Regions from separate parts of the Blautia acetica genome, predicted to be linked through region 4. Evidence: riboswitches for the same ligand, from Rfam matches in the RefSeq annotation. Region 4 holds a riboswitch; each other region holds the start of a gene.
The links. A riboswitch is a leader RNA that binds a small molecule or an ion and turns the genes downstream of it on or off. The one in region 4 is predicted to bind thiamine pyrophosphate.
Positions count from the first base shown of each region.

Region 1: another riboswitch for thiamine pyrophosphate. It lies ahead of WBS51_RS10700 (thiamine-binding protein); the one in region 4 lies ahead of thiC (phosphomethylpyrimidine synthase ThiC).
Region 2: another riboswitch for thiamine pyrophosphate. It lies ahead of thiS (sulfur carrier protein ThiS); the one in region 4 lies ahead of thiC (phosphomethylpyrimidine synthase ThiC).
Region 3: another riboswitch for thiamine pyrophosphate. It lies ahead of thiD (bifunctional hydroxymethylpyrimidine kinase/phosphomethylpyrimidine kinase); the one in region 4 lies ahead of thiC (phosphomethylpyrimidine synthase ThiC).

Region 1 is NZ_JBBEWO010000015.1:33,534-41,314, forward strand. It holds gene WBS51_RS10690 (glutamine--tRNA ligase/YqeY domain fusion protein) at 1-95, shown strand, start outside; gene pdxR (MocR-like pyridoxine biosynthesis transcription factor PdxR) at 127-1,557, shown strand; TPP riboswitch at 1,590-1,701, shown strand; gene WBS51_RS10700 (thiamine-binding protein) at 1,786-2,082, shown strand; gene WBS51_RS10705 (ABC transporter permease) at 2,051-2,815, shown strand; gene WBS51_RS10710 (ABC transporter substrate-binding protein) at 2,835-3,848, shown strand; gene WBS51_RS10715 (ABC transporter ATP-binding protein) at 3,865-4,608, shown strand; gene WBS51_RS10720 (hypothetical protein) at 4,883-5,065, shown strand; gene WBS51_RS10725 (DUF3791 domain-containing protein) at 5,130-5,348, shown strand; gene WBS51_RS10730 (DUF3990 domain-containing protein) at 5,521-5,664, shown strand; gene WBS51_RS10735 (hypothetical protein) at 5,666-5,806, shown strand; gene WBS51_RS10740 (hypothetical protein) at 6,005-6,520, opposite strand; gene WBS51_RS10745 (hypothetical protein) at 6,551-7,003, opposite strand; gene WBS51_RS10750 (DUF2325 domain-containing protein) at 7,313-7,609, shown strand; gene WBS51_RS10755 (DUF3793 family protein) at 7,602-7,781, shown strand, end outside.
Region 2 is NZ_JBBEWO010000001.1:105,170-112,950, forward strand. It holds gene WBS51_RS00505 (hypothetical protein) at 1-580, shown strand, start outside; gene pyk (pyruvate kinase) at 600-2,036, shown strand; gene WBS51_RS00515 (thiamine phosphate synthase) at 2,129-2,728, opposite strand; gene thiH (2-iminoacetate synthase ThiH) at 2,721-3,974, opposite strand; gene WBS51_RS00525 (thiazole synthase) at 3,987-4,757, opposite strand; gene thiF (thiamine biosynthesis protein ThiF) at 4,794-5,429, opposite strand; gene thiS (sulfur carrier protein ThiS) at 5,429-5,623, opposite strand; TPP riboswitch at 5,734-5,838, opposite strand; gene WBS51_RS00540 (diaminopimelate decarboxylase) at 6,028-7,305, shown strand; tRNA gene WBS51_RS00545 (tRNA-Leu) at 7,393-7,475, shown strand; gene WBS51_RS00550 (DUF6110 family protein) at 7,779-7,781, shown strand, end outside.
Region 3 is NZ_JBBEWO010000002.1:223,752-231,532, forward strand. It holds gene WBS51_RS02405 (ABC transporter ATP-binding protein) at 1-243, shown strand, start outside; gene WBS51_RS02410 (hypothetical protein) at 347-610, opposite strand; gene WBS51_RS02415 (response regulator transcription factor) at 977-1,651, shown strand; gene WBS51_RS02420 (sensor histidine kinase) at 1,648-3,018, shown strand; gene WBS51_RS02425 (PepSY domain-containing protein) at 3,098-3,697, shown strand; gene WBS51_RS02430 (biotin transporter BioY) at 3,908-4,462, shown strand; gene WBS51_RS02435 (DUF1284 domain-containing protein) at 4,459-4,887, shown strand; gene WBS51_RS02440 (GNAT family N-acetyltransferase) at 4,934-5,341, shown strand; gene WBS51_RS02445 (bacteriohemerythrin) at 5,401-5,823, shown strand; gene WBS51_RS02450 (arsenate reductase family protein) at 5,835-6,194, shown strand; TPP riboswitch at 6,205-6,311, shown strand; gene thiD (bifunctional hydroxymethylpyrimidine kinase/phosphomethylpyrimidine kinase) at 6,361-7,781, shown strand, end outside.
Region 4 is NZ_JBBEWO010000012.1:72,906-80,686, reverse strand. It holds gene WBS51_RS09485 (DHH family phosphoesterase) at 1-1,687, shown strand, start outside; gene rplI (50S ribosomal protein L9) at 1,684-2,130, shown strand; gene dnaB (replicative DNA helicase) at 2,150-3,478, shown strand; gene thiC (phosphomethylpyrimidine synthase ThiC) at 3,522-4,829, opposite strand; TPP riboswitch at 4,939-5,040, opposite strand; gene WBS51_RS09465 (MerR family transcriptional regulator) at 5,155-5,619, shown strand; gene WBS51_RS09460 (DUF362 domain-containing protein) at 5,710-5,880, opposite strand; gene WBS51_RS09455 (DUF1858 domain-containing protein) at 6,100-6,300, shown strand; gene WBS51_RS09450 (adaptor protein MecA) at 6,356-7,132, opposite strand; gene WBS51_RS09445 (hypothetical protein) at 7,530-7,739, shown strand.

The DNA of each region.
Region 1 (7,781 bases), on a different contig from region 4:
GATTTTTCTGTGCGGACTGCCATGACAGCAAACCGGGAGCGCCGGTATTTAACCGCATTGTGTCTCTGAAGAGTTCTTTTAAACTGAATCAGTAATGATTAAGATTTTATACGAAAAGAGGAGCCTGTGAACGAATTACTAATTCCTCTGGATACAAAAAGCAAAGTGCCGATTTACGAGCAGATTTGTGACTATATCAAAAGGGCTGTGCAGCAGAAGCATTTAATACCGGGAGAAAAGCTGCCTTCGTCCAGAGCCTTTGCCAGATGTCTGGCTGTGAGCCGAAGCACCGTAGACTTGGCCTATGACCAGCTGGTATCCGAAGGGTATATTGAGTCCATTCCCTGCAAAGGCTACTATATCTGCGAAATAGACAGCCTCTACGTTCCCGGCAGGAAGAGGACAGAAGAGTGGAAAACAGAAAAAGAGAATCCCTCTAAAAGGGCAGCGAGAGAACAGAAAACCTGTGCCTATGATTTTTCTTTAAACGGCATAGCGCCCGGCGGTTTTCCTCACAATGTCTGGAAAAAGCTGGCAAGGCAGGTGCTCTCAGAGGATGACGATACCCTGTTTCAGCTGGGAAATCCCTGGGGAGAATATGGATTTCGCAGCGCAGTGGCGGAATATCTGTATCAGGCCAGAGGCATGCGGTGCCGCCCGGAGCAGATATTAATTGGAGCAGGAAACGATTATCTGCTGATGCTCCTGGGAACCATTCTGGGGAAAAACCGTGTGATTGCCATGGAAGACCATACCTACCTGACTGCATATTACGATTTTCTGCACATTGGGTATGAGGTAAAAGCGGTGAAGCAGGACGAAAGCGGTATGTGTATCTCCTCTTTGAAAGATTCCGGTGCACAGATTGCCTATGTGATGCCCTCTCACCAGTTTCCCGCAGGCACGGTTATGCCCCTGAAACGCCGTATGGCACTTCTGGACTGGGCAGAGGAAGCGGAAAATCGCTACATCATTGAGGATGATTACGACAGCGAGTTCCGTTACCGCGGAAAGCCTATTCCGGCTCTGCAGGGATTTGACAGGGGCGGGCGTGTGATTTATATGGGAACTTTTTCCAAATCCATTGCCCCGTCCATTCGTGTCAGCTATATGGTTTTGCCGGAGTTTCTGGCAGAGCAGTATGCAGAGCGGAAAAGTCCTTTTTCAGTAACCGTGTCCAGAGCAGACCAGAAGATACTGGAGTTATTCTTAAAAGAAGGAGGATATGAGCGGCATTTGAACCGTATGCGGGCTGTCTATAAAAGCAAGCATGACAAAATGGTGAAAGTTCTGCGGGATATGGGGGATATCTGTACTTTTTCGGGAGAATATGCGGGACTTCATCTGGTACTGGAATTCACAAACGGGCTGACAGAAGAGGAGGCAGTTTTGCGGGCAGAAGCGGCCGGTGTTCAGGTCTACGGATACTCGGAATACGGCATAGAAAGCAGCAAGATAAAAAAAGAACCGGAAAGAAAGGTACTTCTGGGCTATGCCTGCATGACCGAAGAAGAAATCGAAAAAGCCATGAGGAAATTGAAAGAGGTCTGGGAATAAGTATTGACAGAAAATTATAAATACAGTAAACTGAACGTTGCAAGGGGAGCTGGAGCAAGTCCGGCTGAGAATAAAACCACATTCGTTTTAGACCCTCATACCTGATTCGGATAATGCCGGCGTAGGAAGCATTTTGTAAAATCTGCAGGTTCAGATACAGACATGAATCCCATCAGGTACTCCCTGGTGGGATTTTTTATACAGAAAGAGAATAAGGAGGAAGGAAATATGAACGCAAGCGTAGCTATCCAGACTTTGCCGGAGGCAAAAGACGACGAGGAATTAATCCGTATTGTAGACGAGGTGATTGCCTATATTAAAAGTACGGGAAATAATTATTATGTAGGCCCTTTTGAGACAACCATTGAGGGAGACTATGACGAACTCATGGACATTGTAAAGGAATGTCAGCATATTGCAGTGAAGGCAGGAGCGCCGTCTGTAGCTGCTTATATTAAGGTCAGCTACAAGCCGGAAGGAGATGTGCTTACCATTGAAAGAAAAGTCTCAAAACACCACCAGTAAAATCTGGACCGTGTCGGCTCTGGCTGTACTGCTGGTGCTTTGGCAGGCGGTTTCCATGGCTGGGCTGATTCCCAACTTTATGCTGCCCTCCCCGGTGGATGTGGGGAAGGCTTTTGTGGGGGATTTCGGGCTTTTAATGGAAAATGCAAAGGTAACGCTTTTGGAGGCGGCTCTGGGACTGGCCTGCGGTATTGCCGTGGGTTTTCTCATGGCGGTAATCATGGAGCGGTTTGAAAAGCTGTACAAAGCCTTTTATCCTTTAATTGTTCTGACCCAGACCATCCCTACGGTGGCCATTGCGCCCCTTTTGGTGCTGTGGTTTGGATATGAAATGCTGCCAAAGGTGATTCTCATTGTGGTGGTGACTTTTTTTCCTATTACCGTAGGACTTTTGGACGGTTTTGGGTCTGCGGATAAAGATATGATCAATCTCATGCGTTCCATGGGGGCAGGAGAGTTTCAGATTTTTCGTTATATTAAGCTGCCGGGAGCCATGAGTCACTTTTTTGCCAGTCTTAGAATTTCCGTGTCGTATTCCGTAGTAGGCGCTGTGATTTCTGAATGGCTGGGAGGCTTCAGCGGTCTTGGGGTTTACATGACACGGGTAAAAAAAGCATTTGCTTATGACAAAATGTTTGCCGTGATTTTTCTCATTTCCATTATCAGCCTGATTCTTATGAAGCTGGTGGAAATTCTGCAGAAAAAGGCCATGCCCTGGGAAAATGTGAAATAAGACAGAGGAGAAAAGATACATGAAAAAGAAATATTTTGCGACGCTTTTGTGCGCGGCAGTTCTCACAGCTTTTACAGGCTGCGGGGAATCCGGCGCTCTGAAAGAAGAGAAGAAAGCAGAAAATAAAACAGAAAAGCTGACTTTTGTACTGGACTGGACACCGAATACCAACCATACCGGTCTGTATGTGGCCAAGGAAAAGGGATACTTTGAAGATGAGGGGCTGGAAGTGGAAATCGTACAGCCGCCGGAGGACGGTGCAGACGCCCTGGTGGCATCGGGAAAAGCCCAGTTGGGTGTTTCCTTTCAGGATACGATGGCACCGGCGGTAGCGGGAGAAGACGCACTTCCCAATACAGCCATAGCTGCTGTTGTACAGCACAACACTTCCGGTATTATTTCCAGAAAAGGGGAGGGCATGGACCGTCCCAAGGGACTGGAAGGGAAAAAGTATGCCACCTGGGACGCTCCCATTGAAAAAGCCATGATGAAAAACGTGGTGGAGGAAGACGGAGGGGATTTCAGTAAAGTGGAACTGATTCCAAGCACAGTGACGGACGAGGTATCCGCACTGAAGACAAAGTCCGTGGACGCTATCTGGGTGTTTTACGCCTGGGCTGGTGTAGCTACAGAAGTGGCAGGTCTGGATACAGACTACTTTGCGTTTAAAGATATCAATCCGGTATTTGACTATTATACACCTGTAATTATAGGAAATAACGAATTTCTGGAAAAAGAGCCGGAAACGGCAAAATCTTTTTTGAGAGCGTTGAAAAAGGGGTATGAATTTGCCATTGAAGACCCGGATGCGGCAGCAGACATTCTCTGTGAGGCTTCACCGGAACTGGATGTGGAACTGGTAAAAGCCAGTCAGAAATATCTGGCTGACCAGTATAAGGCAGAGGAAGAACGCTGGGGATATATCAGCCCCGAGCGGTGGAACGCTTTTTATAACTGGCTGAATGAAAACGGCCTGTCAGAAACAGAAATACCGGAAAATACAGGATTTTCCAATGAGTATCTTCCGGAATAAGAAAGGCGGCAAAAAAATGGCACAGCTTGAAGTTTCCCATGTGACAAAATCCTTTGACGGCAGGAAGGTTCTGGAGGACGTGTCCATCCGTCTGGGGGAGAAAGAACTGGTGGCTCTTTTAGGCGTCAGCGGCGGCGGAAAAACAACACTTTTTAATGTGATTTCCGGTATCTTAAAGCCGGACAGCGGACAGGTGTTTTTAGACGGGGAGGAGATTACAGGCAGTCCGGGGAAGGTCAGCTATATGCTTCAGAAGGATTTGCTTCTGCCTTACCGCACCATTGAAGACAATGTGGCCCTGCCTCTGATTATCAAGGGGGAGAAAAAGAAGGCGGCGAGAAGTCAGGTGCAGCCCTATTTTCAGGAATTTGGGCTGGAAGGGACTCAGAAAAAGTACCCGGCTCAGCTTTCCGGGGGTATGCGCCAGAGAGCAGCGCTTCTGCGGACGTATATGTTTTCTCAGAAAATTGCCCTTTTGGACGAGCCGTTTTCCGCCCTTGATACCCTGACAAAAATTGCCATGCATAAGTGGTATTTAAACGTCATGGAGCAGATTCACCTGTCTACAATTTTTATTACACATGATATAGACGAGGCCATTCTTTTGGCGGACCGGATTTATCTTTTAACAGGGAGTCCGGGAACCATCACAGAAGAAATTGTGATAAAAGAGAAAAAGCCCAGAGCGGCGGATTTTAATCTGACGCCAGAGTTTCTGGAGTATAAACGGTATATTCTGGAGAAGATAGGGGAAAATTAAAAGCCGCATATAATATTCAGATAGCAGTGGAGAACTATTATAAAAATGCATTTGGAGATATCGGAAAGTATTACAACATGATAACGCAGCTGTGAGGTGTTTTTGTGAAGGGTTTGTATGTGGTGAGGTAGAGATGGGAAAAGGTATGAGAAGGTCGCAGAAATGCGGCTTTTTCTTTTTGTTTCTTCATCTTCTTGAGTTGCAGATAAAAATCAGTTAAAATAAAGTGTAGAAAGCAGAGGGACATGTTGGGAGAATGTGACAATCATGTATTATGAAGAAGATTGTGCCGCATTACTGGAACAGACTTCAAAAAGAAGAAGCTTATGAGAAGTTTGAGGAAATTAAGCAGGTTTTACAAAAGGATTATGAAGAAAATAAAGAACCATCAGGTGAATTTAATAAGAATATTTGCAGATACGTATGGGCTGTGCTTACCGAATGCTGTACTTTTTGACGCGTCATCGTTGTTTGGACTATAATACTATAGTTCAATAGATAAGAGTAAATGGAGGTTTTGGATGAGTGAAAAGAAAAAGAAAATAGGTTTTACTGTTGCATGTGTAAACGAATTTGCACAACATCATAATCTCAGTATACAGGAAGCATTTCGTTACCCTTTTCAGTTTAAAGGTATTGCGTTTATAAAAGAAAACTATGAAGTTGAGCATACTTTAGATTTTGAAACAATAATAGAAGACTTAGGGATATTGTGCCGAAAAAACGGAGGCGTGTTATGAGATTATATCATGGAAGTAATATTGTAATTGATAGTATAAATTTGGCAATGTGCAGACCATATAAAGATTTCGGTTTAGAAACAACGGAAGAATGTGCAAAATTTGTCATGAATAATAGAAATCGAACATTTACAAATATGATATGGTTATAGGACCTGTTGCGGATGATAATATGGCATTATTATTTCGTCAGTATGAAAATGAAATTATTGATTTTGAAACCTTATTGAAAGGAATGATATATAAAAAGACATCATCGCAGTATTCTTTTCATACAGAAAAAAGTATAAAACTTTTACGAAAGGTAGGAAATTAATATGGATAAGTTTTATAACTCAAAAGTCTTTGAAAAACTTCAGGATAAAGAAACCGGTTTATATATGGAAAGCTCAGAATATGTGTATGATCTTTTTAAAGATGAGATAAACTTTGGACGTATTGTTCAAGCAGAAATATAAGGTTTATAGGATATAACTTTATCTTTATTCATATAGGCTTTCAAAAATGCAGTTGAGGGGTCTTTGTGCCCTAAAATACATACAGAAAAGAAAAAATAAGAATCCCCCATAGAAGATTAGGTATAAAAAACACTGATTTCTAAGGGAGATTCTTATTTTAAGATTTAGAAGCTAAAAACGGTATTTCCCGATAGCCCCTTAAATTTCCAGAAGTTTTCCTACACTTTCGTCATATCGGCAGTATTTGCCGTTCGCAGAAAGAAAAGGGGTGTAGGTTTTGGTTCTTACATTTTTTATGTATACGACCTTAGTGGCTGCCATGTAAACCAGAGAAAACTTTTCGTTCAAACTGGAAATCCATTTGTATACTTTTTGGTCTTTGTCTGAGAGCACCAGTTCGTAACCGCCTTCACAGGGCTCTAAGGAGAAATAACTTTTCTCGTCCTTTAAGGCCGTAAATACCTGGCTGTAAATGTAGGATGAAAAATGCTCGCGGACAAAGTTTTTGAAGTCCGGCAGGTTGTAAATCCGATGAGAAACTGCGTCTGTGATTTTGTCGCCGCGCTCAATACGGATTTTCAGGACCTTCAGAATTTCCACTGCGTCATTGATGAAACTCAGACGGTTGTATTCCATGGTTTCCAAAAGAAAAGAAATCAATTCCTTTGACAGAATATCATCATTTTTTGCCTGCTCGAATAACTGGTTGTTCATTGGTTTATCCTCCCTCTTTTGTCTGCGAATTTACGCTTCGCTCTCTTTTTCTTCTTCTTTCACTTCTTCTTTTATTTCGTCTTTTATATCTTTGACGGTTTCAGCGGCAGTCTGTACTTTTTCTTCTGCTTCCTCTTTGATATCCTCTGCTTTTTCGGCAGCTTCTTCGGCCATATCTTCTGCGGTTTCTTTGACTGCTTCGGTAAAATCCTCTTCTTCAAAGATGTCGTCGTCCAGAAAATCGTCGGTGTGTTCTTTGACTTTGCTTACTGCGTCATCTACGGATTTTTCCATGACTTTTTTAAATTTAGAAGCAACGCCTGCAGCAGAAACAGCAGTTTCTTTTAAATTATCCTGAAAGTCAGCAAACTCTTCCTGTAAGTCCGGATTTTCATTTTTCTTCTTAACAAAATAGTAAGCTGCAGCACCTGCCGCTGCGCCTAAAGCGCCCATCCCTAAAAGTTTTTTTCCAAAATTTCCCATATCATTATCCTTTCTGAGTCTCACTCCCATACTCTTATATGTTCTCCATTATAATCCTTTTTATGAGGAGAAGGAAGAGGTATTTTCATTAATTTTCTATGAATTTCAAAAAAACTATTGACAAAAATAGAAAAATCAGTATGATAGTAGCATAAGAGTTAGTTGTAGCTAATTCAACAGAGGAGAGGCAGTTTTACCCTATGTCTTTTCTTTTTACAGACAGGTTAGAAATAACTAACTTAGTGAGCGTATGACGTATGAATGGAAGAAAAAAGGAAATGATAACAACAATGGAAAGGAGTTTTGCATATGAGTATTGTAATTATCGGAGGAAACGAGAGAATGGTCACCAGATATGAGAATCTGTGTCAGGATTATGGATGTAAGGCGAAAGTCTTTGTCAAAGAACATGGTTCCATTAAGAAAAAAATGGGCTGCCCGGATTTGCTTTTGATGTTTACCAATACGGTTTCCCACAAAATGGTTATGAATGCTTCCCAAGAGGCCAAGAGGAACAACATTCCTATTGTGCGGATTCACAGAGCCAGCACAGCAGCGCTGCAGTCTGTACTGGAGGATATCAAAGGAGGAGCGGTTTATGCTTGATGAATTTTTAATCCGTCACAGCGCTCCCACGCTGGCCGGACTGAAGACAGCCAATCTTTTCTGGTATCCCTGGGAAAACCGGGAAGAATTGAAGGCAGTTCTGGAAGAATGGCAGAAGGTGTTTCAGGAAAAGGGATTGGGTCTGATGGTTATGCGCCTGCACGGGCAAAGG
Region 2 (7,781 bases), on a different contig from region 4:
AACGCTGGAGAGAACATGGGGCGCTTTCCGCTACAATGTTTATATTCTGGGCGGTGTGCTCTTTACGGTTATCGGTGCGTTTCTGCTGTATTTTATGATGGGAGCAAATCCGTTTTTGTCTATGGCGTACAGTATGGCGTTTTCCACGTATTACATCAACTTGTCCATTTTCCTGGCTTTTGCGGCCAATTACCCGGACATGCAGGTACTGTTTATGATGATTATTCCCATGAAGATGAAATGGCTGGCTGTGCTGGATATTGCGTATCTGCTGTATGATATGGTAAAAGGCGGCTGGGGAATCCGGACGGTAATTCTTGCATCCCTTTTGAATTTTATTATTTATTTTCTGTCAACCAGAAATTATCAGAGGATTTCACCAAAAGAAATCCACAGAAAACAACAGTTTCAAAGAGCTGTTCATCCGAAAATGGCGCCGGGTGTGACAAAACACAAATGTGCAGTCTGCGGAAGAACAGAAAAGGACGGAGACGATTTGGAATTTCGTTTCTGTTCCAAATGCAACGGCAACTATGAGTATTGTCAGGACCACCTGTTTACTCACAAACATATACAATAATCAGGAGGAAAATAATTATATGCGTAAAACCAAAATCGTCTGTACTATGGGACCGAACACAGATATTGAGAGCAACATGAGAGCTTTAGTAGCCAATGGAATGGATGTGGCTCGTTTTAATTTTTCACACGGAGATTATGAAGAACAGAAAAGCCGTATGAATCTGCTGAAAAAGGTGAGAGAAGAGCTGGAGAAGCCAGTGGCTATCCTTCTGGATACCAAAGGCCCGGAAATCCGTACAGGCGTACTGGAAGGCGGAAAGAAAGTGACACTGAAAGAAAATGAGGAGTTTGTTCTTTACACAGAGGAAATGACCGGGAATGAAAAGGGCTGCTTTATTACTTACGCAGGTCTGGCTGAGGATGTAGTGCCAGGCAACAGAATTCTTATTGATGATGGTCTGATTGAACTGGAAGTAAAAGAAGTGGCAGAGGGACGCATTGTCTGCCGCGTGGTAAACGGCGGTGAACTGGGCGAGAAAAAGGGCGTGAATGTGCCCAATGTCAACGTAAAGCTTCCGGCTATTACAGAAAAAGACAAAGCAGACATTCTTTTCGGTATTGAACAGGGGATTGATTTTATTGCAGCGTCCTTTATTCGAAATGCAGAGGGTGTGCTGGAAATTCGTAAGATTCTGGAAGAAAACAACGCAGAAGACATTGCGATTATTGCAAAAATTGAAAATGCGGAAGGTCTGGAAAACCTGGATGCCATCATTGAAGTGTCTGACGGAATTATGGTAGCCCGCGGTGACTTGGGCGTGGAGATTCCGGCACAGGAGGTTCCTCATATTCAGAAAATGATTATTCGTAAATGTAATGCGAATTATATTCCGGTTATTACAGCCACACAGATGTTGGATTCCATGATTCGCAATCCGCGTCCAACCAGAGCAGAGGTAACAGACGTGGCTAATGCCATCTATGACGGAACAGATGCTATTATGCTTTCCGGTGAGACAGCAGCGGGAAAATATCCGGTGGAAGCGCTGAAGATGATGAACGAAATCGCAGAGAACACAGAAAATTATGTGAAGTACGAAAAATATATTAAGCACAGAACAATGTACCAGAAAACAAAGGTTTCCTGTGCTATTGGTATTGCGTCCGTACGTACTGCCAGAAACATTGAGGCAGACTGCATTGTGACCCCAACCATGTCCGGAAAAACTGCCCGCATGGTTTCCAGCTTCCGTCCTACTATGCCGATTTATGCCATTACTCCAAATGAGAGAGTAGAGCGTAAAATGCGTCTGTACTGGGGCGTAAGACCGCTGAAAGGCTACAGAAGAGATACAACGGAAAATATTATTATCAATGCCATGGAAACATTGAAAGAGAACAAACTGGTGGCAAAAGGCCAGCTTGTGGTAGTTACAGCCGGAGACCCGGCGACCAACAGCAGCAAGGCAGAATCCAATGTAACCAATATGCTGCATGTAATGGAAGTAAAATAATGTTGTAAAAGAAAAATTTAAAATGCCCGAATGGCCTGAGAGGACAGGCTGTTCGGGCATTTTTTGCAGATATTTGCTATAGTCGTAGCCGTTCACTTAGGGGAATCCAGTTTTGCCAGATAACTGTCCGGTTCAGCGCAGGTCATGGCGCTGCTCATAATGCAAACCCCTTTAGCCCCGGTTTTCATCACTTCTTTTTTGTTTTCGGGAGTGATACCTCCAAGGGCATAGACGGGAATGGACACACTTTTGCAGACTTCTTCCAGAAAAGCAACTCCTCTTCCGGGAAGTCCCTTTTTGCATTCAGTGGCAAAAATATGTCCTGCAGTAATATAGGTACATCCCAGACGTTCTGCTAACAGAGCGTCCGTTACAGAATGGCAGGAGGCTCCCAGAATTGAAAAGGCTTTCCGCTCTTTTTCTGTCATCTGTTTTAGAAGGGACAGAGGAAGGTGCAGGGATTTTGCTTTCAAAGAAAGGGCCGCGTCTGTAAAGGTATGTAAAATACAGGAAGTGTCATAAGCAGCACAGATATCTATTGCCTGCCGGGCAAGAATTTCATACTGTGACTTTGATAAATCTTTTTCCCGAAGGATAATGCCCTGGGGTTTGGCCTTTGCCAGTTTTTTTATGCGGGAAAGAAAGTCTTCCCCACATAGCTTCCGGTTGGTGATACATAAAATATCAGACATAGAGGTAATCGTTTAAGACAGGCTGGAGACCTTCAGCCGCAATGTCTGCATAAACCCGGTCCAGACTGCGGCCATCGTTGATTTCAAACTGTTCGTCTCCCTGTTCCCCGTCCGTTTCCTTTCCGCTGTATTTACTTTCGTGGTCGCCGATTCCTGTAGAAACCCCTGCGGATACCTTGGTTGCTGCGATTTTTACAATGCCGTCCCGAAACTGGGCACTTTCTCTGGAAGATACTGTAATGCCCACAAAAGGAAGAAAAATCCGGTAAGCACAGAGAATCTGGCAAAGCTGGGTTTCATGCACGTCCAGAGGGTTGATTTTGTCGTTGTTGATAATGGGCCGCAGTCTGGGGCAGGAGAGGGACATTTCCGCATGGGGATATTTCCGCTGCAGATAGTAAACGTGCAGGGCGCTGGCCAGGGCGTCTTTCCGAAAGTCAGAAAGTCCTAAAAGTGCGGAAAAAGCAACGCCCCGCATACCACCTTTTAAGGCCCGTTCCTGTGCATCGAAGCGGTAAGGCCACACGCGTTTATGCCCCATGAGATGCAGGGTTTCGTATTTGTCGCTGTCATAGGTTTCCTGGAACACTGTGACATAGTCCGCGCCGCATTGGTGAAGATAGCGGTATTCGTCGGTGTTTACCGGATAAATTTCCAGCCCAACCATGCGGAAATACTTTCGCGCCAGTTTACAGGCTTCCCCGATATAAGAAATATCGCTTTTGGAGCGGCTTTCACCTGTGAGAATGAGGATTTCCTCCATGCCGCTGTCTGCGATGATTTTCATTTCTTTTTCAATCTGCTCCATAGTCAGCTTCATGCGGTGGATATGGTTATAGCAGTTAAAACCACAGTATACGCAGTAATTCTCGCAGTAATTGGCAATGTAAAGAGGGGTAAACAGATACACGGTATTGCCGAAATGGCGGCTGGTTTCCTGTCTCGCTCTCTGGGCCATTTCTTCCAGGAAAGGCTCGGCGGCGGGAGAGAGCAGAGCCTTGAAATCTTCCAGGGAACAGACCGGATGGGACAGGGCTGCCCGGACATCCTTGGCTGTGTAGTGGGTGTAATCATAGGAAGCCACCTGGCTCATGACTTTTTCGCATACATCAGACTGGATTTGCTCCATGCCGGGGAGATATTCCATGTGGCTTTTCCGAAAAGAAGGGTCTGTTTCCAGACGGTGTTTCTTTGCCAGCGCCTGTTCAGAGAGATACTGAGAGTCCACTAAAAATTCGTTTTCCATGACTGCCGCCTCCTAATCGTGAAGAAAACCGGTGAGCGGGTCAGATGCAGAAGCGCCTCTTGTAAGAACTCTGCCAAGTCCTGAAAGGTAGGCTTTTCGTCCGGCTTCAATGGCCTGGCGGAAAGCAGAAGCCATGAGAGGAAGGTCTCCGGCTGTGGCGAGAGCCGTGTTTGCCATAATGGCGGCAGCGCCCATTTCCATGGCTTCACAGGCCTGGGAAGGCCGTCCGATACCGGCGTCTACGATGACAGGCAAATCTATTTCCTGAATGAGAATTTCGATAAAATCCCTGGTGGCCAGTCCTTTGTTGGAACCAATGGGAGAAGCCAGAGGCATAATGGAGACAGCGCCGGCATTAGCCAGGTCCCTGGCGGTATTCAAGTCCGGGTACATGTAAGGCATGACAAGAAAGCCTTCTTTTGCCAGAATTTCCGTGGCTTTTATGGTTTCCTGGTTATCCGGCAGCAGATATTTGGAATCCCGCATAATTTCGATTTTTACAAAGTCTCCGCAGCCCAGTTCTCTTGCCAGACGGGCAATGCGCACTGCTTCTTCGGCATTTCTGGCGCCGCTGGTATTGGGAAGCAGGGTAACGTTTTCAGGAATATAATCCAGAATGTTTTCTTCTTCTTTGGTATTGGCCCGGCGGACAGCCAGAGTGATCAGTTCTGCACCCGCATCCTTTACGGCTGCTTCAATGAGCTTGAGGGAGTATTTCCCGGAGCCGAGAATAAAACGGGAATGAAATTCGCGTCCTCCGAGGATAAGCGTATCGTTGTTCATAAATGTACCTTCTTTCTGTATGTTTGGTGTTGTACCTTAGGGTTCGGTCTGTTCTGCCAGAATCCGCAGTACCATGTGCGCCTCATGGGCGGCGCAGCACATGACCCGGGAGGAGACAAGCCCCAGCCCGCTGCCTGTGTCGCTGCTTTCGTCTCCGCAGAGATAGAAACGGGAAGTAATCCGGCGGGTCCGGACGGAGTTGGCGCTGGAAATTCCGGCCATTCCGGAAGCTGCCACCAGAAATTTTTCCGGCATGGTTTCCAGTACGCGGTTGACCAGCATGGCCTTATTTTCCGCCCGGTCAAAGGCTTCACAGATTATCTGGGCGTTTTGCAGCAATTGTGGGGTATTTTCTTCGGTCATGGTCTCTGTATGCAGTTCTAAAGAAAGATAAGGCACAATTTCCCGGAGATTTTCCGCAAGGGCTTCTGTTTTGTACATGCCTATCTGATGGGCCTTGTACTGCTGGCGGTGGAGATTGGTGATATCCACCCGGTCAAAATCGATGAGAATCAGTCTGCCGATTCCGGCTCTTGCAAGACAGAGGGAAATGTTAGAGCCCAGTCCCCCCAGTCCGCATACGGCCACAGAAGCAGAAGCAAATTTTTGCTGCAAGGTTTGGCCGTGGCGTTCTTCCAGGGCCTTTATCCATTCTTCTTTTGTGGGTATCATCAGCCGCCTCCTACAAAGCTGACAATTTCCAGCACATCGCCGTCTGTCAGCGTGATTTCATTGTATTTTGCTTTGGGAACAATGTGGCCATTGCGTTCCACTGCAATGCGCAGGGGATTGTAATTGGACATTTCCAGATATTCGGACAGCGTTTTGCCGTCCATAGGCAGGGAAGTTCCGTTGATTATTACCATTTTTCACCTCCATCTGGGAGCCTGGCTTGTGGAGAATTGTATATCCGTTTTTAGGAAAACAAAAAGCGGAAAGCTACCAAGTTCGGTAACTTCCCGCTGCATATTTTCACATATGTGGTTCTCAGGCGTCCCTACGTTGGCATTATCCAAATCAGGTTATCGGTCGAAGGTCATACCTTCCTCTCAGCCTGTCATACAAGCTCCCGTCTGTTTTTATTTCGTTCATTATACAACAGGACTGGTAAAATTGCAAAGGTTTTCTGTGGATTTTTGACTGGAATACGTCAATACGTTAAAAAATAAAAAAAGACAGGGGAATGACTTGAAAAGCAAGACACATTTTCGTATAATGAGGTTCGTCAGATAAAAACAGAAAAGCAGAAATCCATTAAGGGAGAATATATATGGAAAAAAAGACATTTGTGACAAAGGAAAAGCTGGAAGAAATTGTAAAGGAATACCCGACCCCTTTTCATTTATATGATGAAAGAGGTATCCGGGAAAATGCGCAGGCCATGAAGGAGGCTTTTGCATGGAACAAAGGGTTTAAAGAATATTTTGCGGTAAAGGCAACACCAAATCCCTTCCTGATTGAGATTTTAAGAGAGTACGGCTTTGGCTGTGACTGTTCTTCTTATACAGAGCTGATGCTCTCCAAAGCCATGGGTTGTGTGGGAGAGGACATTATGTTTTCCTCTAATGACACTCCGGCGGAGGAATTTCAGTATGCCAACGAACTGGGCGCTACCATTAATTTAGATGACATTACCCACATTGCGTACCTGGAAGAAGCCATTGGTACACTGCCGAAGCGTATGAGCTGCCGCTATAATCCGGGCGGAGTTTTTGAGGTTTGCAACGGAATCATGGACAATCCGGGAGAGGCCAAGTACGGCATGACGGAAGCGCAGATTTTTGAGGCTTTCCGGATTCTGAAAAGCAAGGGAGTGGAAGAATTTGGTATTCATGCTTTCCTGGCCAGCAACACAGTGACAAATGAATACTATCCGATGTTGGCAAAGCGCCTCTTTGAACTGGCGGTGCGTCTGGAAAAAGAAACCGGGGCAAAGATCTGCTTCATTAATCTGTCCGGCGGTGTGGGCATTCCCTACAGACCGGAAGAAACACCTAACGATATCCGTGTGATTGGAGAAGGGGTGCGCAGAGTTTATGAAGAAGTGCTCACTCCGGCAGGCATGGGAGATGTGGCTATCTACACCGAGCTGGGGCGCTTTATGATGGGGCCTTACGGCTGTCTGGTGACAAAGGCCATTCACGAGAAACATACCCACAAGGAGTATATTGGAGTGGACGCCTGTGCGGTAAACCTTATGCGCCCGGCTATGTATGGGGCTTATCACCATATTACCGTTATGGGGAAAGAGCATGAGCCGTGTAATTACAAATACGATGTGACAGGTTCCCTGTGTGAAAACAATGATAAGTTTGCAGTGGACAGAATGCTTCCGAAAATTGACAAAGGAGATTTGCTGGTGATTCACGACACTGGTGCCCACGGCTTTGCCATGGGATATAATTACAATGGAAAGCTGAAATCTGCGGAAATTCTGCTGAAAACGGACGGAAGCACCCAGTTAATCCGCAGGGCAGAGACACCGAAGGATTATTTTGCAACCTTTGACTGCTTTGATTTTTATAAGAAGCTGGACTGCAATCAGTAGAATTGGATTAAATGAATTTAAAATTCAAAAAAATGCTTGCAATTTGGAAAGAGTTATGCTAAGATATCTATTGTTCCGTTAGGAAATGCCGGCGTGTCGGAATGGCAGACGAGGCAGACTCAAAATCTGTTGTGGGCAACCACGTATGGGTTCAAGTCCCATTGCCGGCAGTTTTATGAATGAAGGAAAATAGAAAGAGGCTGAAATCCGCTAAAATCAAGGGGTTCAGTCTCTTTCTGTTTTCTGCTATTTTTTCTGACAGATATTGACAAAAAAAACAGTGGGTGGTAGTATTTTGAAATCAAAGGTTGGCTTATGCAACTATCAAAGACCCTTGATTAGAAAATATGTAAAATGGAAAAGGAGTGGAAAAAATGAAGAAGCACAGGTTTTGGGCATGGGCGATGCTTTTCTGCCTTGGAATGACATTTTACACAGGTTACAAGCACAAATAAATACAGGAGGATTTGAAGATG
Region 3 (7,781 bases), on a different contig from region 4:
TTGATTCTTGATGAGGGAATGTCGGCGATTGATAAGAAAAGTGCTTATGATATAGAGAAACGGCTTCTTAGTAGGAAGAATGTGACATTACTGTCGATTACGCATGATATTCATTCTCCGCTTTTAAAAGAATATGATGAAATTATCTTTCTTGTAGATGGTGGAATTGAAATGGCAGGCAGTTATAATGCCGTTTTTGAACATAGCGAGAAATTTCGAGAATTTTTGAATGGAACTGGTTGATGCTTTATCAAAAAAAGGGGGTTGCTCCATAGATACTCACTCACCTATTTTGCAACGCCCCGTTTCCACTTTACTTTTAGTATAGAACTATCAAGACGTAACATTATACAATCCATTTATTTCTGTCTCTTAATAATTCTTGAGATATTTTCGCCTCTTTTGTTGCTTCTTCCTTGTCATCCATTATAGTTGTTTTCTTTCCATCAATAGCCCACAAAAAAACAAGATTTAATAAATATATTCCAAAAACTAACCATGCAGTCCAATTATATTTTAGTGGCTTCACAAAAGGAACAAAGCAAATACCTAAAATATACAAAAGTGCTACAAATGACAAAGAATATTTTATACCTTTTGCGTACTTCATTAACTTATCCCTCCCTATAAGTTATTTCCAATAAATTTTTAGATTGCCATTCAATAGTATTCAGAACATATTTTTTATCGATAAATTTGAACGGAAATTTATGTACGAAATAAAAATATTTGATATAATCAAAGTGAAGAACAGAACTATATGATATGGAAGGGGAGATAATCCATTGATAAAACTATCTTGCAGAAGATTTAATTGAAAATGAATCTGAACTGTTTCGCGAAAGACAATTTTATGATACAGAAAAAATGAGTAAAGAGCAGAGAAATATGTTTGTTGTATGGCTCATTGTTGCTATGAAAAATGTGCATTTAGATGAAAAAAGGCATTTAGAAAGTACAGGGAGGACGTGATTTTATGAGAATTCTGGTAGCCGAAGATGACAGAGATATGAATGCGATTTTAGTATCCAGGCTAAAAAAAGAGCATTACAGTGTAGATACCTGTTTTCAGGGAGAAGAGGCGCTGGACTATCTGGCCGGTGCAGAATATGATGTAGTGATTCTGGATATTATGATGCCGGTGCTGGACGGTCTGAGCGTGCTGACAAAAATCAGAAAAGAGGGAAATCAGGTTCCGGTGTTGCTTCTGACAGCCAGAGACAGCATTGAAGACCGGGTGAAGGGACTGGATTCGGGGGCCAATGATTATCTGGTGAAGCCTTTTGCTTTGGAAGAGCTGCTGGCGCGTATCCGGGTGCTTTTGCGCCGGGGAACAGGAGAGAAGGAAAACGTGTGCCGTGTGGCGGATTTGGAAGTACACCTGGATACCCATGAAGTTCTGCGGGGCGGGAAGGAGATTACACTTTCCGGAAAGGAATTTTCCCTCCTTCGCTATATGATACAGAACCAGGGAATCGTGCTGTCCAGAGAAAAGCTGGAGCAGCATATCTGGAATTATGACTATACAGGAGGCTCGAATGTGATTGACGTGTACATCCGCTACCTGCGGAAAAAGATTGATGAGGGCTTTACTTCTAAGCTGATTCACACTGTACGGGGCGCCGGATATGTGCTGAAGGAGAAAGCATGAAAAAAATATCTTTGAAAATAAAAGTGACGCTTATGTTTACTTTTTTCATGACGCTTTTAACCTGCATTTCCCTGGGGCTGTTGTTTTCCCTCAGTAGCCAGGAAATTTTAGGTTCTGTACAGGCTCAACTGGAAAAGCGGGTATATGAAAGTATGGATGAAGTAAGTGTGCAAAATGGTAAACTGGATATGGAACAGGATTTTTATGATTTGGAGGATGGCATTTACCTGGCTTTATATGATGAAACGGGAACCTTTCTCTTTGGGAGAGTGCCTTATGGTTTTCAGGAAAAGACGGTGTTTGCAGATGGGAGTATGCAGACTGTGGGAACAGGCGCCGCGCGGTGGTATGTTTTTGATATCAAGTATCGGCCGGGAGAATTTCAGGACGTGTATATCCGGGGTGTCTGTTCCATTAATCGTGCAGAAAACAGTATGAAAACCGTTCAGCGTCTGGCTCTGATTTTGTTGCCTCTGCTGGTAGCGCTTACAGGAACAGCGGGGTATTTTTTCATTAGAAGGACGCTGCGCCCGGTAAGGCAGATTACAGAAACCGTACAGGAGATACAGAAAGACAGGGATTTGTCCAGAAGAGTAGGTCTTGGCCGCGGCACAGATGAAGTCTATGTGATGGCAGAAACATTTGATAAAATGTTGGCGCAGATAGAGGAGGGATTTCAGAGGGAAAAGCAGTTTACCTCGGATGTCTCTCATGAACTTCGTATGCCGGCGGCAGTGATTCTGGCGCAGTGTGAGGAGTTGCTGGAAGACGAAAATCTGACGAGGGAGCAGAAAACGCAGCTGCAAAGGATTCAGAAAAAAGCTTTTGAAATGTCAGACATGATTTCGCGCCTCCTGTTTTTGTCCAGGGCAGACCAGGGACGGCAGGAAATTCAAAAAGAGCGGGTAAACCTCAGTGAATTGACGGAAATGGCTGCTTTGGAGATGGAACTGTTGGCAGAGAAAGAAAATATCCGGCTGGAAATGCAGATAGAGGAAAATCTTTTTGCGGAAGTGGACGAGAGTCTTTACCTCCGTATGGTGGTGAACCTGGTTTCCAATGCCATTGCTTATCACGGAGGACCGGGCTATGTGAAAATCCGTCTGCAGGGTATGGAAAATCAAATTTGGGGAAGTATAGAGGATGATGGAAAGGGAATTTCCCCGGAAGACCTTCCTCATATCTGGGAGCGGTTTTACCGGGTCGATAAGGCCAGAATACAGGACAGTCATTCCGGGCTGGGGCTGCCTATGGTGAAATGGATTGTGCAGGCCCACCAGGGAGAAATCCAGGTGGAAAGTACTCTTGGCAAGGGCAGTGTGTTTACCTTTTGGCTGCCCACAGAAGAAAGTGGAGAAAAAAAGTAAAATATTTTCTGGTTTTAATGTTTCTTTAATCTTTCCTGGGTATACTGACTTCATCAAATACAGAGAGGAGATTTTATTTATGAAGAAATATACAAGGATAACAGCTGTTTTGGTTTTAGGAGGTTTGCTGGCAGGATGCGGAGCAGCAGAAGGAAAGGATATTGGACAGGAATCTGCCAAAAGTATTGCATTTGAGAAGGCAGGGGTTACGGAAGATGAGGTTTCCAGATTAAAAGTCAGCAAGGACAGAGATGACGGAAGAAGTATTTACGAAGTGGAGTTTGATGCAGGAGAGAAGGAGTACAGTTATGACATCGGGGCCAGTGACGGAGCCGTTTTAAGTGAGGAAACAGACGTCCGTGATTCTTATGAGACACAGACACCCTCCGGTACACAGACAACAGAGGGACAGGATACAGCAAACCAGCAGAACACAGCAGAAAGCAGTTCCCAGGGAGATGCACAGAACGTTCAGGTAGCTGTCAGCCAGGAAGACGCGAAAAAAGCGGCTTTAGAACGTGTTCCCGGAGCAGAGGAAAAAGATTTGCGCATGGAACTGGATTTGGATGACGGGCAATATATCTACGAGGGAGATATTGTTTACCAGCAGACAGAGTATGAGTTTGAAATTGACGCGAATACAGGTTCCTTCCTGAAGTGGAGCGAAGAGAACTACTAAGAAATACAAGAGGAAGATGTGGCACGAAACCATATGGAGAATGAAAATGCTTTTCCTATTTTCTTTTCCATAGCTGTTTTGTGCCACATTTATTGTAAACAAAAAGTATATTGTAAACTTAAAAGTATAATAAGGTTGACAATTATTGCTACCCTATGGTAAAGTGTAGGAAGAAAAATTGAAAAACAGCAACAGGAAAGGAAAAAGAATATGACAACAATAGCAGGGGAACGAAATAAGACACAAGATTTGGTTTATGTGAGTATTTTTGCAGTATTAATTGCAGTATGCTCCTGGATTTCCATTCCGGCGGCGGTGCCATTTACACTGCAGACTATGGGAGTTTTTACTGCTGTGGGAATTTTAGGCGGAAGAAGAGGCAGCATGGCGGTTTTGATTTACATATTGCTTGGCATCATAGGAATTCCGGTGTTTGCAGGATTTACAGGAGGAATTGGAGTTCTGGCAGGAACTACCGGAGGATATATTGTGGGATTTCTGGTTTCTGCACTGGTGATGTGGGGGATGGAAAAATTCTTCGGAAGAGGAAAGGCAGCGCTGTTCTTTTCCATGCTTGCAGGACTGTTGGCCTGCTATACCGTAGGAACTCTGTGGTTTCTGGTCGTGTATACCAGCCAGACAGGTCCAGTGGGAATCGGCGCAGTATTAGGCTGGTGTGTCATTCCTTTTATTATTCCGGATTTGCTGAAAATTTTGTTGGCAATGGTTTTGACAAAGAGACTGGGAGGCGTTATCAGAAGATGAGAGAAGAAAGGCTTCTCAGATTGCGGGCACATCATGGTATGTGCCTTGCTTTTTTTGAGGGAAAAGGGTATAGTGACGGATTTACAGCGCATATGGAAAACGTTCTGGCAGGCATGGAGCAGAATCCAATCTTGCAAATTGTGACAACAGGGGATATTCTATGTAAGAAATGTCCAAATTTAAGGGAAGATATCTGCATTAGCCAGGATAAAGTGGAAGAATATGACCGAAAGGTGCTGCTTGCATGTGGACTGGAAGAAAATTGTGTCATTTCCTGGGAAGAGTTTTTTCATTTGGTGGAGAAGAGTATTCTGAAGCCAGGCAGACGGGAGGGAATCTGCGGGCATTGCCAGTGGGGTGAAATTTGCAGGAGGAAGGAGCAGGAGAGATATGGAGGATACGAAGGAACAGCCAAAGATTCGTAAGGCGGAGAAAGAGGACTACAGAGAAATCGCGGGATTTATGTAGCAGGTGCATGATTTGCACAGCCAGGCCAGACCGGATATTTATAAAGATGTGCAGCATTTTTATACATTGGAGCAGTTTGCAGAAGACATGGCTAACCCGGAAATCCTGTTTTTGGCAGCCAGCGTAAGCGGAAAAATGGTGGGCATGTGTGAGATAAAGTATCATACAGCCGGAGGAGGCAGTATTACCAGAAAAAGGCAGAGAGCCTATGTGGAGGCAATTTGCGTGGACGAAAAATATAGAAACCGGGGTATCGGAAAACTGCTGCTTATAGAGGCAGAAGCGGAAGCCAGACGCAGGAATATTTTTAAACTGGAACTGACAGCGTGGAATTTCAATCAATCGGTATTGGAATTTTACAGAAATTATGGACTTCGGTGTCAGAAAGTGATTCTGGAAAAGGAAATTTAGATTGGAAAACCGGAAAAAATGTGGTACACTATAGCTAATCACAGAGGAGGTTTAAGACTATGAGAGCAGAATTTGATGAAACATTAGTAACAGGAAATGAGATGATAGATTCTCAGCATAAAGAACTGATTGGCAGAATTAACCAGCTTCTGGAAAGCTGTGAAGACGGACAGGGTAAAATTAAAGCAGTAAAAATGCTGGATTACCTGTTGGACTATACAGAATTTCACTTTAGTGCAGAGGAGAAACTGCAGGAAGAAATGGAATATCCGGGTATCAAAGAACATAAGGAAAAACATGCGGAATTCAAAAAAGCAGTAAAAGAATTACAGGAAATGCTGGAAGAGGAAGAAGGTCCTACAGAAGCTTTTGTTGCACAGGTACAGAAAAATGTTGTGGACTGGCTCTTTGACCACATCAAAGGCTTTGACCGTTCTGTAGCGGAGTACAAATTCATGGCATCGAATGCAGAGAGATTATAAGGATCAAAATTATGTTATTATTTGTGGAATATCCAAAATGTACCACCTGCCAGAAAGCAAAAAAATGGCTGAAAGAGAGAAATCCGGAATTTTCAGAGCGCCATATTGTGGAGGACAGACCTTCCAAGGAAGAATTAAGAGAATGGTATGAAAAAAGCGGACTTCCTTTAAAGAGATTTTTTAATACCAGCGGGAATAAGTACAAAGAACTTCATTTAAAAGACAAACTGCCTTCCATGACAGAAGAAGAGCAGTTGGAACTTCTGTCCACAGATGGGATGCTGGTGAAGCGTCCGATTCTGGTGGGCGAAGATTTTGCACTTCCCGGCTTTAAGGAGAAAGAATGGACAGAAAAGCTGGAAAATGCATAAAAACAATTTCATATGCAGTCAGGGGAGCCCGTAGGCGGGCTGAGAGGAAGTGCTCAAACTTCGACCCTTTAACCTGATATGGGTAATGCCAGCGTAGGGAGATGTGAAAACCGGGAGACGTGCTGACGTTTCCCGGTTTTTACGTCTCCGAAAGAAAGGAAAAGACATGAAATGTAAAAAAGAAGATATGCAGCTTTATGCAGTGACAGACAGAACCTGGGTGGGAGAAAAGTCTTTTGAAGAACAGGTGGAAGAATCTCTGGAAGGAGGAGTTACCTTTTTGCAGCTGAGGGAAAAACATTTAGCAGAAGAAGAATTTTTCAAAGAAGCCGTAAAAATCCGGCAGTTAGCAGCAAAATACAAAGTTCCCTTTGTGATTAATGATAACGTGGAAATTGCCAGGAAGGTGCAGGCGGACGGTGTTCATCTGGGGCAGAAGGACATGGGGCTTTTGGAAGCCAGAGAAATACTGGGGCCGGATAAACTCATTGGTGTGTCCTGCCGGACTGTGGAGGATGCCAGAAAAGCAGAAGCTCTGGGTGCAGACTATCTGGGCGTGGGAGCTGTATTTGGAACTTCTACCAAGAAGGACGCAAAGCCTGTTGCAAGAGAAGAGCTGCAGGCCATTTGCCGGGCCGTTTCCATTCCGGTGGTAGCTATCGGAGGCGTGAAAGAAAGTAATCTGATGGAATTAAAAGGCAGCGGCGTTTCCGGTGTTGCTGTGGTTTCCGGGATTTACGGACAGAAAAATATAAAAGAGGCCTGCAGGCGGCTGCGGGAACTTTCAGAAGAAATGACGGCAAGGAGTATGAAAAAAGTTCTGAGCATTGCAGGTTCAGATTCCAGCGGCGGAGCAGGTATCCAGGCCGATATAAAAACCATTACTGCACACGGTCTGTATGCCATGACAGCCATTACTGCCCTGACTGCACAAAACACTACCGGAGTTTACGGGGTTCAGAACGTACCGCCGGAATTTGTGGCAAAGCAGCTGGACTGTATTTTCCAGGATATCTGTCCGGATGCTGTGAAAATCGGTATGGTTTCAGACAGCCAGATTATCCATGCCATTGCAGAAAAACTGCGGGAATATGAAGCCGAAAATATTGTGGCGGATCCGGTCATGTCAGCTACCAGTGGGGGAACTCTTATGCAGAAAGAGGCAGAGAAGGCAATAAAGGCAGAACTGTTTCCGCTGGCTGATGTGGTGACCCCCAATCTCTTAGAGGCGGAAATTCTGACAGGAATGAACATTCATACAGGAAAAGATATGGAAAAAGCGGCGCAAATCATTGGAGAGGGCATGGAGGGAGCTGTGCTCTTAAAGGGCGGACATTTAAAGGAGACGGCAGATGATTTGTTGTATTTTGAAGGAAAATTTATCTGGTATCCAGGAGAAAAAGTGGAAAATCCCAATACACACGGCACTGGCTGCACGCTGTCTTCTGCCATAGCCTGTAATCTGGCAAAAGGTTATGATGTGCCGGAGAGCGTCAGAAGGGCAAAAGCATACATTACCGGAGCCTTGCGGGCACAGTTGAACCTGGGAAACGGCAGCGGGCCGCTGAATCATATGTATGCGTTGAG
Region 4 (7,781 bases):
TATCAGCAGTCTGTTTCCGGAAATCACGCAGGAAAAACTTCCGAAAGAAGAGGATGCAGAAATTGCTTTTCAGTTTGAGAAAAGAGATTATAAGGCGGTTATGCGCCGGATTTCCATGAAAAAGCTGCTGGAGGAGTCTGGTCTGCTGGAAATTGAGGAAGGCAGTGATTTGATTGCCTGCTATTTCTTTGATGAGACAGAACTGAATCAGTACATTCGCCAGAAGGAAGACGAAAAGCTGGTAACAGGGCTTTTGTATCTGGATAATTATGAAGAAGCGCTGAACAGTGTAGAGGAAGTCAGACGTTCTCTTCTGGTAGCGCTTATTGAGCGAAAGCTGAACAAATATTTCAGCGATGTGGATGGACTCATTAAGAAGCTGGAGAAGGATAAATTCATTCTGGTTATGCGTCAGCGTTCTCTGGAAGAGTTAAAGCAAAAACGTTTTAACATTCTGGAAGAGGTGAAAACGGTTAATATCGGAAATGATATGGCCGTTACTATTAGTATCGGAATCGGTATCAATGCACCTACTTATGCCCAGAATTATGAATATTCCCGTATCGCTATTGATTTGGCATTGGGCCGCGGCGGTGACCAGGTGGTTATCAAAGATAGGGACCAGATGACATATTACGGCGGCAAATCCCAGCAAATGGGTAAAAATACCAGGGTAAAAGCCCGGGTGAAAGCCCATGCTCTCCGGGAATTTATGGTCAGCAAGGATAAGGTTGTAGTCATGGGACACAAGATTTCCGATGTGGACTCTATCGGTGCAGGTATCGGTATCTACAGGGCGGCAAAATCTCTGAACAAAAAAGCTCACATTGTGGTAAATCATCCCACCATGTCAGTGCGTCCGATTATGGAAAATTTCCTGAAAAATCCGGATTATGATGAGCATATGTTTATAGACAGCGATGAAGCAAAAGAAATTGTGGATAACAATACAGTCGTTGTGGTGGTAGATACCAATAAGCCGAGTTATACAGAATGCGAAGAACTTCTGCATAAGACCAAGACCATTGTGGTGCTTGACCACCACCGTCAGGGCAGCGAAGTGATTCAGAATGCAGTGCTGTCCTATATTGAGCCTTACGCGTCTTCGGCCTGTGAAATGGTAGCAGAGATTCTGCAGTATTTTTCTGATGATATCAGGATTTACAATATTGAAGCAGACGCGTTGTATTCAGGCATTATTATTGACACCAATAACTTTACGGCAAAGACCGGTGTGCGTACCTTTGAGGCTGCAGCGTTCCTGCGAAGATGCGGGGCTGATGTAACCAGAGTGCGCAAAATGTTCCGCGATGATGTGAAATCTTACAGGGCTAAGGCAGAAGCCATTCGCCATGTAGAGACGTATAAAACCTGTTTTGCCATTGCCGTATGCCCCAGTGAGGGTATTGATAGTCCCACCGTAGTGGCTTCCCAGGCGGCCAATGAACTGCTGAATGTGGACAGCATTAAGGCAACCTTCGTGCTGACGGATTATCAGGGCAAAATTTTTATCAGTGCCAGGGCTATTGATGAAGTCAATGTGCAGCTGATTATGGAGAAAATGGGTGGCGGCGGCCATATTAATATGGCAGGTGCCCAGCTTCCGGGTGTAACTGTGGAAGAAGCAATCCGGCAGTTAAAAGCAACACTTGACCAGATGATGAAAGAAGGAGACATAGAAGTATGAAAGTAATACTGATTGAAGACGTAAAATCTTTGGGCAAAAAAGGACAGATGGTAAATGTAAGCGACGGATACGCAAGAAACATGCTGTTTCCCAAAAAGTTAGGCGTAGAGGCAACCCCGAAGAATATCAATGATTTGAAGCTTCAGAAAGCACACGAAGACAAAGTGGCAAAAGAAAATCTGGAAGCGGCAAAACAGTTTAAGACAGAACTGGAAACCAAACAGGTGATGGTAAGCATTAAGGTGGGAGAAAACGGCAGAACCTTCGGTTCTGTTTCTACAAAGGAAATTTCCGAAGCAGCCAAAGCGCAGCTTGGTTATGACATTGACAAGAAGAAAATGCAGCTTGCAAATCCAATCCGGGAATTAGGCACCACACTGGTTCCGGTAAAACTGCATCCACAGGTGACTGCAGACTTGAAAGTTGTAGTAAAAGAAGCGTAAGAAGGGAGTTCCCGCCGAAATGGAAGAAGCACTGATTAAGAGAATCCTGCCCCACAGTATGGAGGCAGAACAGTCGGTCATCGGCTCTATGATTATGAGCAGAGACGCTATTGTAGAGGCGTCGGAGATGATTACAGGGGCGGATTTTTACCAGCAGCAGTATGGTATCGTGTTTGAGGCCATGGTGGAGCTTCATGACGAGGGAAAAGCAGTTGACCTTGTAACATTGCAGGAGAGACTGAAAGAAAAGGATTTGCCGCCGGAAATTTCCAGCATGGAATTTGTCCGGGATTTGCTGGCAGCAGTTCCCACCTCAGCCAATGTAAAATACTATGCCGAAATCGTAGCAGAGAAATCCATGCTACGGAAACTGATTAAGACCACAGAGGAAATCAGCAATGCCTGCTATCTGGGCAAAGAGAAGACTCAGGACATTCTGGAAGTGACGGAGAAAAAAATCTTTGACTTGGTGCAGAATAGGGGAAGTGAAGAGTTTGTGCCTATCCGCCAGGTGGTGTTAAACGCCATTGAAAAAATCGAGAAGGCTTCCAGAACCCAGGGCAGCGTTACCGGTATTCCCACAGGTTTTATCGATTTGGATTATAAGATGTCGGGATTTCAGCCTTCGGATTTGATTCTGGTGGCGGCCAGACCTTCTATGGGAAAAACGGCTTTTGTATTGAATATTGCCCAGTATATGGCCTTTCACAGCGATGTGACAACGGCTATATTCAGTCTGGAAATGTCAAAGGAGCAGTTGGTAAACCGTCTCCTGGCTCTGGAATCCAAGGTGGATTCCCAGAATATTCGAACCGGTAATCTGGAAGACGAGGAATGGGCGAAGCTGATTGAAGGCGCCAATATTATCGGAAAATCAAACCTGATTATTGATGATAAACCTGGTATTTCTATCTCGGAACTGCGTTCCAAGTGCAGAAAATATAAGATGGAACACAATCTGGGCATTATCTTTATCGACTACCTGCAGCTGATGACGGGGAGCGGAAGAAGCGAGTCCAGACAGCAGGAAATTTCAGAGATTTCCCGTTCTCTAAAGGCACTGGCAAGAGAACTGCATGTACCGGTGGTGGCTCTTTCCCAGTTGAGCCGTGCAGTAGAGCAGCGTCCCGACCACAGACCCATGCTTTCAGACTTGCGAGAGTCAGGGGCCATTGAGCAGGATGCGGACGTGGTTATGTTTATTTATCGTGATGATTATTATAATAAAGATTCCGAGAACAAAAACATTGCGGAAATCATCATTGCAAAACAGAGAAATGGTCCTATTGGTACCGTAAATCTGGTTTGGATGCCGAATTATACGAAATTTGTGAATATGAAAAAATAAGAGGCAGCCGCTTTCATGCGGCTGCCTCTTGGAATATCCGGTATCACTCGTCATAGATGCTGACAATTTCCCCTTCCAGAATCCGGTTCATATTTTTTACAGCGCAGAAGTTTCCGCACATACTGCAGGTATCTTCTTTTTCCGGTTTGGCCTCTGCCCGGTAGCGTCTGGCTTTTTCCGGGTCCATACTGAGCCGGAACATTTCTTCCCAGTCCAGCCTTTTTCGAGCCGTGCTCATGGCATAATCCCAGTCAGAAGCCCCATGGATTCCTTTGGCAATGTCCGCAGCATGGGCCGCTATTTTAGAAGCGATAATCCCTTCTTTTACGTCCTGTTCGTCCGGCAGACGCAGATGTTCTGCGGGAGTGACATAGCACAGGAAAGATGCACCGTGGGAAGCTGCTACAGCGCCGCCTATGGCAGCTGTAATGTGGTCATATCCCGGTGCAATGTCTGTCACCAGAGGACCCAGTACATAAAAAGGTGCACCCTGACATACGGTCTGCTGGATTTTCATATTGGCTTCAATCTGATTTAAAGGCATGTGCCCCGGCCCCTCGATAATGACCTGTACATTCTTTTCCCAGGCCCGTCGGGTTAACTCGCCCAGTGTCACCAGTTCTTCTATCTGGGAAATGTCCCCGGCATCTGCGATACAGCCGGGACGGCAGGCATCTCCCAAGCTTAAAGTCACATCGTATTTTTGACAGATATCCAGAATCCAGTCATAGTGTTCATAAAACGGATTTTCCAGTCCGGTCATTTCCATCCAGGCAAAGATAATAGAGCCCCCTCTGGAAACAATGTTGGTAAGCCGCTTGTTTTCTTTGAAACGGCAGGCAGTGCTTTTATTGATACCCACATGAATAGTCATAAAGTCCACGCCGTCTTTGGCATGCATTTCTACAATATCCAGCCATTCCTGTGTGGTGATGTCTTTTAATGGTTTATGGTAGTAAACCACAGCGTCATAAATCGGTACAGTTCCAATAATGGCAGGGCACTCCTGAGTCAGCTTCCGGCGGAACTTTCTGGTATCCCCGTAAGAACTTAAATCCATAATGGATTCTGCACCCATTTCCACGGCGCTTTGTACCTTCTGCAATTCCATATCAACGTCTTTCCAGTCCCTTGAAGTTCCCAGATTCACATTGATTTTCGTTTTCAGCATAGAGCCCACGCCGTTGGGATTTAGACATTTGTGCAGTTTGTTGGCCGGAATGACGGCTTTTCCCTCTGCCATGTACTGACGCAGTTCTTCGGGAGAGATACCTTCCTTTTCGGCAACAAGTTCCATTTCCTTTGTGATGATACCCTGCCTTGCGGCATGCATTTGTGTAGTGTAAGTCATAGGTTTTCTCCAATCTTTTATTTTTTAAACCAGAGAATCCGAACCTGCGGCACAGCCATTTTCCACAAAAAAGAAAAAGTCTGTGCCGAAAGGATGCACAGACATATAAAATCAGTATGTGTAAACTCCCTACGTTGGCATAATCCAAATCAGGTAATACAGGTCGAAGCCAAACTTCCTCTCAGCCCATGGGGCTCCCTGGTTATTTTTTATCAGTTTAGCACCGCTTTAAGTAGTTGTCAACAGTTTTTGTCGAACGTATTTTCTTGCAATTTAACAGGGGTTTGTTATAATAATTAGGAGAAACAAAGAAAGGGGTCAGTATATGCAGAAGGCCATTTATTCGGTTTCGGAGGCAGTTCACTTTCTGGGAATTCAATCCCATGTGCTCAGGTACTGGGAAGAAGAACTGTGCCTTCCGATTGGAAGAAACGAAATGGGACACAGATACTACACCCGATGGGATATTCAGGTTTTTCTGAGTATTAGAGAACTAAAGAAAAAAGGGTATGCACTGAAAGAAATAGGAGAACTGACAACCCTTTTTTATAAAAATCAGGCAGAGAAAAAACAACCTGAACATAGAACGGCGACCCTTTCCGTATCAAGGGAATTTATGGAAATTATCAGTAAACTTGTAACGGACAGGCTTCAGGAAAAAAATTCCGGGGAAGAGAGGTATAAAAGACTGGATGAGCGAATCCGCAGCTGCCAGCAGTACAGGCGGGAAGCGGCAGCGGCTGTGGAGAAGGAAGGGCAGAAAAAGAAACGGTTTTTTCAGAAAAAATAAAACGAAGAGGCAGGAATCACGAAAATTCCTGCCTCTTCGTATACGCTTCATGATACAAAACATCATAGATGTTTCTGTATTATGTAAATCTTAGCCTTCTACGATAGCTTCTGTAGGACAAACACCAGCGCATGTTCCGCAGTCAACGCATGTATCAGCGTCGATAACGTATTTGTCATCACCTTCGGAAATAGCTTCCACTGGACATTCACCAGCGCATGTTCCGCAGCTTACACATTCATCTGTAATAACGTATGCCATGATTGTACCCTCCTTATATATTCTGAACCTTGCGATTCAGTTCTTAGGGTTATTCTAATATATTTATTTCTATAATACAAGTCTTAATTTAGAAACATAGCAGGATTTTTTTGTGCATACAGGGGAAAAAAGGGAAGCGTAAAATGGAGAAAAACAGTTGAATATAATGAGAAAAGAGATTATAATAAGATAATAGAAAATTTTAAGGAGGAATTACCCATGAAAGTAACACCAGATATGACAATTGGTGAACTGCTTCGTTTAGATGAAAATATTGTGCCGATTCTTATGAGAGCAGGCATGCACTGCATCGGCTGTCCTTCCGCACAGGGAGAATCACTGGCAGAAGCAGCTATGGTTCACGGAATTGACGGAAATATGTTAGTTGCTCAGATTAACGATTTTCTGGAAAATAAATAAAAATGTGAAAAACCTCCGGGCAGAGATTCTGCTGCGGAGGTTTTTTGCTTGCATCTTAGATTTTTGTCAGCTGTGTCAGTGCATTTTGCGGAATCATGCAACCGCCGTGCTCCTCCAGATAAGCCTGCTTGGCCGGGGAGAAAGAGGTACCGCTTCCATATTCGGAAAGTATGTTGCATACTTTGTTGAAATCTTCCGGCAGGGTTTTCTCCTGACGCAGTATCAGTGAATAGGTACCGTCCTTTTCGTTTTTATACAAAGCGCTGAAACCTTGGAAAAAATTATTCAGTCCGTGAGCGGCTTCAATGACAGTATCCAGATTCCGGAATGTGTACTCGCGCATTAAATTTACGGAAACCGGAGTTTCCTCAGAAATCTCAGTCTTTTTTGTCTCTTTTGTAGTTTCTTCAGAATTTCTTTCTTTCTTTTTGCGTTCCATGGCTCTGGATTTTGCCTCATAAATTTTCTGGAAAATACCCAGAATATCGTCTGCACCTTCTACTTCCACCGGAGGGGCTTCCTCAGACGATGTTCCGGAATTGCCCAGAGGAGTAAATTTGGAAAAACGTGTATCCAGTTCTTCTGGGTCGTCTACCTTGGAAATAATTAAAATAATGCTGTCTGCAGATACGGGAATGGCCTCAATCATCAGAGGGGTATTGTCTGCTTCAAAGCCAAATTCCAGGTTAGCCTGCTGCATCATATCGCGAAAGAGACTTTTGGCATTTTCACTTCCGTAAGCCAGTTCGCTTAAACGAATATGCCGCTCTTCCAAATCAGCTCTGGTAAGTGTGCAGCGTATTTGATTTTCATTTATTTTTTCTATTTTCATAACATCACATCCTGTCTGGTTATTTATCTAAAGATGCTATTTTTCCTTTTATATTATATACTATGCACCGTCGGATTGTAAAGAAGAAATACTTGCTAATTTACCGTACAGATGCTATAATAGGGAACAGATAGAGAAGACTGCCCTGTAAATTTTACAGGAAGGAGTGAAACTCAGGTAGTCTTTTCATGTTCGGCAGATTTTATGATTCAAGAAATGCAGCATTCTGCTGCAGCAGGCGGATACATTCTGTATCACTGCAAATTTCCACTTATACCAGAACATACGGGGAGTCTTTCTTTATCTGTTTGTAACTGAATGAGGCGTTTTGTGCGGAAAAAAAGAAGAAGCAGGATAATAATATATCACAAACATTTGCATTCTGCGGGAGGAAAGTATGGATAAAAACGAAAGGAAGATTCTGCACCGGGAACTGGAGACTTATGAGGATATGGGGGTGACGTTGTATCTGAACGGAAGGTCTACCACACCGAAACGTATTGAGAAAGCATATAAGATGGCAGAAGAAGGCGGTTATATGCGGGATTACATTCAAGATGAAGATGGAAAGCTTCAGGCCGTTTCCTTTGATTTGGTAAAGGGCTGAATCACCATAATTGTGTATAAAAAAGAAAAAAATCTGAAAAAA